2 regions of the Methylobacterium sp. Leaf102 genome follow, and region 1 is predicted to be linked to the other one. Evidence: riboswitches for the same ligand, from Rfam matches in the RefSeq annotation. Region 1 holds a riboswitch; the other holds the start of a gene.
The links. Region 1 has a riboswitch for thiamine pyrophosphate ahead of thiO (glycine oxidase ThiO). Riboswitches for the same ligand answer to the same signal wherever they lie in the genome.
Positions count from the first base shown of each region.

Region 2: it holds a riboswitch for thiamine pyrophosphate, as region 1 does, so the genes downstream of both, thiC (phosphomethylpyrimidine synthase ThiC) here and thiO (glycine oxidase ThiO) in region 1, are expected to answer to the same signal.

Region 1 covers NZ_LMMX01000040.1:24,109-28,296, forward strand. Annotated here, with positions in the region: gene ASF27_RS19910 (thiazole synthase) at 1-663, opposite strand, end outside; gene thiS (sulfur carrier protein ThiS) at 668-880, opposite strand; gene thiO (glycine oxidase ThiO) at 877-2,085, opposite strand; TPP riboswitch at 2,162-2,291, opposite strand; gene ASF27_RS19925 (adenylate/guanylate cyclase domain-containing protein) at 2,339-3,589, opposite strand; gene ASF27_RS19930 (hypothetical protein) at 3,894-4,188, shown strand, end outside.
Region 2 covers NZ_LMMX01000034.1:3,338-7,525, forward strand. Annotated here, with positions in the region: gene ASF27_RS14505 (hypothetical protein) at 1-46, shown strand, start outside; gene ASF27_RS14510 (BA14K family protein) at 136-855, opposite strand; gene ASF27_RS14515 (hypothetical protein) at 1,129-1,416, shown strand; TPP riboswitch at 1,566-1,674, shown strand; gene thiC (phosphomethylpyrimidine synthase ThiC) at 1,751-3,667, shown strand; partial or broken gene ASF27_RS14525 (OFA family MFS transporter) at 3,876-4,188, opposite strand, start outside.

The DNA.
Region 1 (4,188 bases):
CATGCGTACGGGGTCGTCGGCCTTCGCCACCGCCGTGTTGAGGAGGCAGCCGGCGGCCCCGAGCTCCATGGCGATGACGGCGTCCGACGCCGTGCCGATGCCGGCATCGACGATGACGGGCACGGGCGAGCGCCGACAGATCAGTTCGAGGTTGGCCGGGTTCGCCACACCCATGCCGGAGCCGATGAGCGAGCCCATGGGCATCACGGCGGCGCAGCCGATGTCGGCCAGGCGCTGGCACACCACCGGATCGTCGTTGCAATAGGGCAGCACCGTGAAGCCGTCCTCCACGAGGTGGCGGCAGGCCTCCAGCAATTCGGCGACGTCCGGGTACAGGGTCTCGCGGTCGCCGATGACCTCGACCTTGATCCACGTCGTGTCGAGGGCCTCGCGGGCGAGTTCGGCGGTCATGATGGCGTCGCGCGCCGTCTCGCAGCCGGCGGTGTTGGGCAGGAAGCGGTAGCCCTTGAGCTTGCTGACCGTGTCCGAGCCGTGGCCCTGGAGCGAGACCCGGCGGATCGAGGCGGTCACCACCTCGGCGCCCGACGCCGCCACGGATTCGGCCATGATGGATTGGGTGGGATAGCCCGCCGTGCCGATGAACAGGCGCGAGCCCAGGGTGATGCCGGCGATGACGAGGGGATCGTCGTGGGGTTCGGTCATGGTTTCAGCCTCCCTGCATGGCGCGGACGATCTCGACGCGGTCGCCCTCTTCGAGTTGCGTCGTTTCCCAGTCCCGGCGGCGGATAACCGCGCCGTTGAGGGCGATGGCGATGCCCTGTGGGCTCTCGATCCCGGTCTCCTCGGCCTCGATCCGGAACAGGGCGTCGAGGTCGCGCGCCGCGCTCTCGTGGGGCCGGCCGTTGAGGATGAGTTTCATGCGCGCGCCTTCGTCTCGGCCGGGGCGAAGCGGGCGCGGCCGAAGGCGCTGGCGTAGTCCGGCACGGCGCCGTCCGTCAGCAGGGCCGCGACGGCGTCGGCGGTGGCGGGCGCCAGGAGGTAGCCGTTGCGGTGGTGGCCCGTCGCCGCGACGAGGCCGGGGGCCAGGGTGTCGATGATCGGCGCGTCGTCGTCGGAGGTCGGGCGGTAGCCGCTCCACACGGCCTCGACGGCCATCTCCTCGATGCCGGGCAGGACGCGGCGCGCCCCTTCCAACAGGGCGTAGAGGCCGCCCGCCGTGACGCCGGGGGTGAAGCCGCAATCCTCCACCGTCGCCCCGACGATGAGGTGGCCGTCGCTCTTCGGGGCCATGTGGACCTGCTCGGTCCAGACCATGTGGGTGAGGGTTCCGGTGCGGGCGGTGGTGCGCAGCGCCAGCGACTGGCCCTTCAGGGGACGCACCGGCAGGGCCAGGGCATCGGGGAGCAGCCCGGTCTGCCCGCTCCAGGCGCCGGCGGCGAGGATCACGGTCTCGGCCGCGAGCCGGCCCTGGCCGGTCAGGAGCCCCGTGACCCGGTCGCCCGCCCAGTCCAGGGCTTCGACGGAGCAATTCTCCACGATGGTGACGCCCGCGGCCGTGCAGGCCCGCACCAGGGCGGCCATGACCCGGCTCGGATCGACCTGATGATCGTGGGGACAGTAGAGGCCGGCGGTGACGGCCGGGCGCAGGGCCGGCTCGCGGGCCCTCACCTGCGGCCCGGACAGCCACGTGGCCTCGAGGCCCGAGCGGACCTGCAGGTCGTGGCGAAAGCGCAGGCGCTCGACCTCGTCGCGGCCGATGGCGAGCACCAGGGTGCCCTCCTCCCGGTAGTCGATGTCGACGCCCGACGCCGCCTGCAGGGCGTCGCGAAACCCCGGCCAGCGCGACAGGCTCACCAGGGCCAAGGGCAGCAGCTGGTCGGAGCCGGGCTCGTGCTCGGCGGCCGGCGCCAGCATGCCGGTGGCAGCGAGGCTCGCCCCCGCGCCGACGGTCTCGCGCTCGACGACGGTAACGGCGCGTCCGCGTTCCGCGAGGCGCCAGGCGATGGACAGGCCGATGAGGCCGCCGCCGACGATGGCGACATCGCAGCGGGCCGGCAGGGCGGATTGCGCCCGGGCGGCGGCGGGTGAGCGCCTGAGATCGATGGGTCGGCTGGGAACGAGCACCTGGACAACCTCCGCGACGGACGCAGGGGGTGTGGGGCCGGTGCGCTTCTGAGCGAAGCCCGCCGAACTCGGGCGGGCAAACACGGCGGTCCAATCCCTACGCCGGTATGAACCGGTTCAGGTTCGAAGGATTTCCGCGCCGCCGCCCGCACGCAGGCCGCTCATCGGTTTCTCAGCCCCTTGCCGGGGATCTCCCTGGAACACCACCGATGTGGGCCGCAACGACGCTCCGGTCAACACCCCGCGCGCCTCGTCACACCGTCGCGGCCGGCCGTCCGGGGCGGAACACCCCCATGGGCTCGGCGAACCCGTCGAGGGCGTGGGTGCCGAGGGAGACCGGATCGCCCCAGAGGAAATCCACGAAGGGCTTTGACATCAGCAGGGGCTCGCCGAGCGTCCTGTTGAGGCGGGCGAGGCGGCTCGCGAGGTTCACGTCGCGGCCGATGACCGTGAAGTCGAGGCGCGCGCCCGAGCCGACATTGCCGTAGGCGGCCTCGCCATGATGGAGCGCGATGCCGGCCGCCACGGGCTGGGCGAAGCGCCCGAGGCCGTTCGCCTCGTCGATGGCCGCGAGCGCGCTCTGGGCCGCCGTCAACGCCCCCTTGGCCGCCCCGCCGAGGTCGTCGCCCCGCTCGCGAAAGATCGCCAGCAGGCCGTCGCCGAGGTACTTCAGCACCTCGCCGCCCTCGCGCTCGATGGCCGGCACGAGGCAGTCGAAGAAGATGTTGAGAAGGTCCACCGCTTCTTCCGGGGTCATCTCGGCGGAGATGCGGGTGTAGTCGCGCATGTCGGCGAACAGGATCGCCGAGCGGATGCGCTGGACGTGGCCGCGCCGGATCGAGCCGGCCAGGATCGCCTTGTGCGGTTCGTCGCCGACATAGATCCGCAGCACGTGGTCGAGCTGCTTGTTGATGCTGCGCATCTCCATCACGGCGGCGAGCGTCGGGATGACGAAGCGCAGGATCGCCACGTCTTCATCGCGAAATCCATCCTCGCTGCGTGTGGCGAACGTGATGCCGTTGCGGGTGCCGTTGGTGAAGAACAGCGGCGCCACGATGTAGTGGCGGTAGCCCTCGGCCTTCAGGTCGGGGATCACCGCGTAGGCGTCGGACGGCGTCTCGGAAAGATCGAGGATCAGCCACTCCCCGGTCTCGTGGACCGTCTGGAACGGGCTCTCGCGGTAGGCCTTGTCGGAGGCGTCGCCGTGGGGGAACAGCCGCACCGTCGAGCCCGATTCGCGGGTCCAGAAACGGCCGACGCCGGAATATTCGGAATGCAGGGCGTCGATGGCCGTGGTCGCCCGGTCCACCGGCACCCCGAGGTCGATGAGCCGCTCGGCCAACCCCGCCAGGAGGTCCTCGGCGTTGGGCATCCGGGCCCCCTCGCTCAGCAGCCAGTCGCGCAGGGCCACGCATTGCTGCAGGGCGCCGAACGGAACGTCGTTCGCTTCCGATCCGTCGGCTTCGGCGGTGGGCGGCGACTGGGGCGGACCTCGATCGAGCATATGGCCTAGTTGGGTCAAGGATCGCCCTTCGGCAACCGGACGCTCGCTTTGCGCGGCTCTCCGAACCGCCATCAACCGGGAAACGATGGTTGGATCAACGTGAAATCTGCGGACCCCGGTTGCAATTCCATTCGAATTCCGCGCCTCGCCTCCCCCAGGACCTCCGGTGGGGGAGATGGGCACGATCCCGAAAGGCCTCGAATCACGACGGTGTCGAATCCTCACGTGAAATGAAATCTGAGATTGTTTTCTTTCAGGTTGTACTGCATCTCGATAACGCAACCTCAACGTAAGGAAGCGTGTGATGATTCGATTGGAAAGCCGTTTACTCGAACTCTCTGAAGTTGCGTTCGCCGAGGAGGTCATCGGCAATCTGCGAAAGCAGTTCAACGTCGACCTCGCACCTATCCTTCGTTCGCATCTCCCATATGCCGAGAAGAAGAAGCGTGCCGCCGGGGCACTGCTCGATGCGATCTTCGATAAGGCGAAGCGTGAGGGCTACCTTGAGGATTGGCATCAGGGCAGCCCCAACCGCGAAGCCGAAGACGCGCTCCTGGACGCGATGCTCGCGAGTGACGTGGACATCGAGCCCAACTTCA
Region 2 (4,188 bases), on a different contig from region 1:
CGGCGAGGTGCCGGACGATTTCGCGGAAAGTCTCCAGGGCTCCTGAAACGCGGGTTCCTGAAACGCGGGCTTCTGAAACGAAGAAGGCCCCGGCGCGGTGAGCGCCGGGGCCTTCTTCGTTCGATCGTGCGTCACCTACGGGCAGGCGTGACGCTGGCCGTCATTGCCGAGATAGGTGCCCGACTGGCGATCGTAGGACCGGAAGCGACGGACGCAGTAGGCGTCGTCCCGCTGAGGGGCGACTTCTGTCTCGACGGCGTAGCCGGCCGGCGCATAGCCGCCGCCATAGGCACCGTAGCCACCGCCGTAATAGGCCGGGGCGTAGCCGCCACCGTAGTAATCGTCGCCATAGAAGCCGCTGCCGAGGCCGTAGCCGATACCGGCTCCGGCGAGCCCCAGGCCAACGCCGAGGCCGAGACCGCCGTAGCCGCGGCGGTAGCCGTAGCCGCGCCCGCCCCGGTAATCGGCGAACCCGCCGCGGTAGCCGCCCCGGTTGAACCCGCCGACGCCGCCACGATACCCGCCAAGCGCCGCGCCGCCGCCGAACCCGGCCGCCGTGGCGCCGAGACCACGGCCGCCGCCGAAGCCGCGCCCCGCGAAGCCCTGACCGCCGCCGAACCCGCGCCCGGCTAGGCCCTGGCCGCCGAAGCCGCCGCGCCCACCGCCCATCATGCCGCCGCGGAACCCACCACCGCCCGCGAAGCCGCCGCCGCCGAAGCCACGGCCGCCCCCGCCGAAGCCGCCCATATGGCCACCGCCGCCGCGAAATCCGCCCCCGCCGCGCGCGTCGGCCTGGGCGGGAATGAGAATGAGAGCCCCGACCATGGCGGCCGATGCGAGGAGAATGCGATTCATGGTGATGATCCGCGTTGCAGCGCCGGTCCGGAACGGAGGCGCGTTTGGAGGATCAACGCTGCCGTCAACGCAAGGTTCGAACCGTGACCTTGGCGTTCGTTCCATCCGTCGACGGCTCGGTCCCGGACGGGGTCTGGGCTGACCCTGCGGTCCCAATGGAACTCCGCTCACGAAAATGCTACCTTGGGTTTATAATAGATGGATTGATAAACCTTAAGTTATATATTTCTTGGGTGGACCGGCCGCAGAGACCGGGATCACAAGGACAAGCCCATGGACATCAAAGTCAATGATTCCGACTGGAACGGCCTGACGGGCGAAGAGCGGGACAAGATTCGTACGATCATCACTCAGATCTTCAAGCAGGATCATAATATCGTCGGAGACAAGACGCAGACCGCCGATGCGCAGCAGCTCGATTCGATCTTCTGTACGCTGGCCTGCAATGCCGCCCAGGGCCTGGCCGAAGCGGCGTGCAACGCCATCCCGAATCCGACCGGGAAGCAGGTATGCCTGATCGCGGCGCAGCAGGCCGGCGACTTCTGCCGAAGCAAGTGCTGAAGACCATGGGCGCGACAGCCGCGCCGAACCGACTTTGACGACGCCGCCGAGTCGCAGGACTCGGCGGACCGACCGTGGCGGGACTTTCGGCGGAACCGCCCGTGTACGGCTGCGGCGATTGACAAATCGGGCGCAGGCGTCGAACCTGGAACGATTCCGAGGGGGGCTCCGAGACCGGGAGCTGAGATTGGGCGCGACGCCCTGACCCTTGAACCTGATCCGGTTCGTACCGGCGGAGGGACGGGAATGCTTTCGCCGCGCCATTGCGTGGTGTCCCCCACCCAATGCTGTTCCTGACGAATCCGGGTCGCCTCCCAAGCCCGGAGCACGCCCGATGAACAAGCCCGTTTTGCCCCAGGATCTCCCCCACGATCTTCCGCAAGGTCTTCCCAAAGGCTCGCCCCAGGCGGTGACCACTGGCCCGATCATGGGGTCGCACAAGGTCTACGCGGCGGTGGCCGGGCATGACGACATCCGGGTGCCGTTCCGCGAGGTGACCCTGAGCGACCCGAAGGAGGCCCCCGTGCGGGTCTACGATCCGTCGGGCCCTTACACGCAGACGGACGCCAACATCGACCTCAACGCCGGCCTGCCGCTGATCCGCGATCCGTGGATCGCCAAGCGCGGCTACGCCACGGTGACGCCGCGCGCGGTCAAGCCCGAGGACAACGGCTTCGTGCCCGAGGACAAGCTCGTGGCCCCGTGTCCGGCGCAGCGCCTCATCCGCAAGGCCGGCCCCGGCCAGATGGTGACGCAGTACGAGTTCGCGAAGGCCGGGATCATCACGGAAGAGATGATCTACGTCGCCCACCGTGAGAACCTCGCCCGCGAGACGATGCTGGAGGGCGCGCAGGCCGCGCTCAGCGACGGCAACAGCTTCGGCGCGGCGCTGCCGGCCTTCATCACCCCCGAATTCGTCCGCGAAGAGATCGCGCGCGGCCGGGCCATCATCCCGGCCAACATCAACCACCCCGAGGTGGAGCCGATGGCCATCGGCCGGAACTTCCTCGTCAAGATCAACGCCAACATCGGCAACTCGGCCGTGACCTCGTCGGCGGCGGAAGAGGTCGAGAAGCTGGTCTGGGCGACCCGCTGGGGCGCCGACACGGTGATGGACCTCTCCACCGGCCGCAACATCCACAACATCCGCTCGTGGATCGTGCGCAACTCGCCGGTCCCGATCGGCACGGTGCCGATCTACCAGGCCCTGGAGAAGGTCGGGGGCGATCCGCTGAAACTCGACTGGGAGGTGTTCAAGGACACCCTCATCGAGCAGGCCGAGCAGGGCATCGACTACTTCACCATCCACGCCGGGGTGCGCCTCGCCCACGTGCCGCTCACCGCGCGCCGCGTCACCGGCATCGTCAGCCGCGGCGGCTCCATCATGGCGCGCTGGTGCCTCGCCGGGCACCGCGAATCGTTCCTCTACGAGCGCTTCGACGAGATCTGCGACATCATGCGGGCCTACGACGTGTCGTTCTCGCTGGGCGACGGCCTGCGCCCCGGCTCCATCGCCGACGCCAACGATGCGGCCCAGTTCGCCGAACTCGAGACCCTCGGCGAGTTGACGAAAATCGCCTGGGACAAGGGCTGCCAGACCATGATCGAGGGCCCCGGCCACGTGCCGATGCACAAGATCAAGGTGAACATGGAAAAGCAGCTGGAGGAGTGCGGCGAGGCGCCGTTCTACACCCTCGGGCCCCTGACCACCGACATCGCGCCCGGCTACGACCACATCACGTCGGGCATCGGGGCGGCCATGATCGGCTGGTTCGGCTGCGCCATGCTCTGCTACGTCACGCCGAAGGAGCATCTCGGCCTGCCCAACCGCGACGACGTGAAGGAAGGCGTGATCACCTACAAGATCGCCGCCCACGCCGCCGACCTCGCCAAGGGCCATCCGGCGGCGCAACTGCGGGACGACGCCCTCTCCCGCGCCCGGTTCGACTTCCGCTGGGAGGACCAGTTCAACCTCTCCCTCGATCCCGACACGGCGCGCGCCTACCACGACGAGACCATGCCGAAGGACGCCCACAAGGTGGCGCACTTCTGCTCCATGTGCGGCCCGAAATTCTGCTCGATGAAGATCACGCAGGATCTCCGCGCCGAGGTCCTCGCCATGGAGGCGGCGGGCCAGGTGCTCGGCGAGGCCACCCCCATGAGCCAGGCCGAGCGCGAGGCCGGCATGGCGGCGAAATCCGCCGAGTTCCAGGCCGAGGGCGGCAAGCTCTACGTGGACGCGGCGGAGTAGGACGGACGAGCCCCCTCGGGTCCGGCCTCGGCCGGGCCCGTGCGATGACGAGGTGCGCGCCCTCTTTCCACCCGCGGGGAGAGGGCGCACTCCTGTTCCAGCCCGATGCGCCGACATCGACGTTCGATGACGGACGGATGCGGACATGGGATCCGCATCCGGTCCCATGTCGCGAAGCCGAGGCTCGTCGAATTGCCCGTCTCGCGTTTCAGCCGAAGAGAATCAGGGCTTTCGTCAGAGTGGTCCAGATACCCCAGGCGATGGGAACGCCGACAGCGAGCCACGCCAACAGGGCGCCGAGGGTCAGGCCTCCGCGACCGATCCCGCGTTCACCGGCTCCAGCCGCCCCCACGCCGACGCCGCCTTTGGTCACGGCGGTGAGTTCCGCTTCCGTCATGAACCAGCGTGCGGCCAGGGGACGGACCAGGAGGTTGGCGACGAAGCCCGCCCCCAGGAAGCCGCGAGGATGTACATCGTTCGGGTGTAGAGTTCGGCGCCCTGGATACCGGCATCCACCTGCG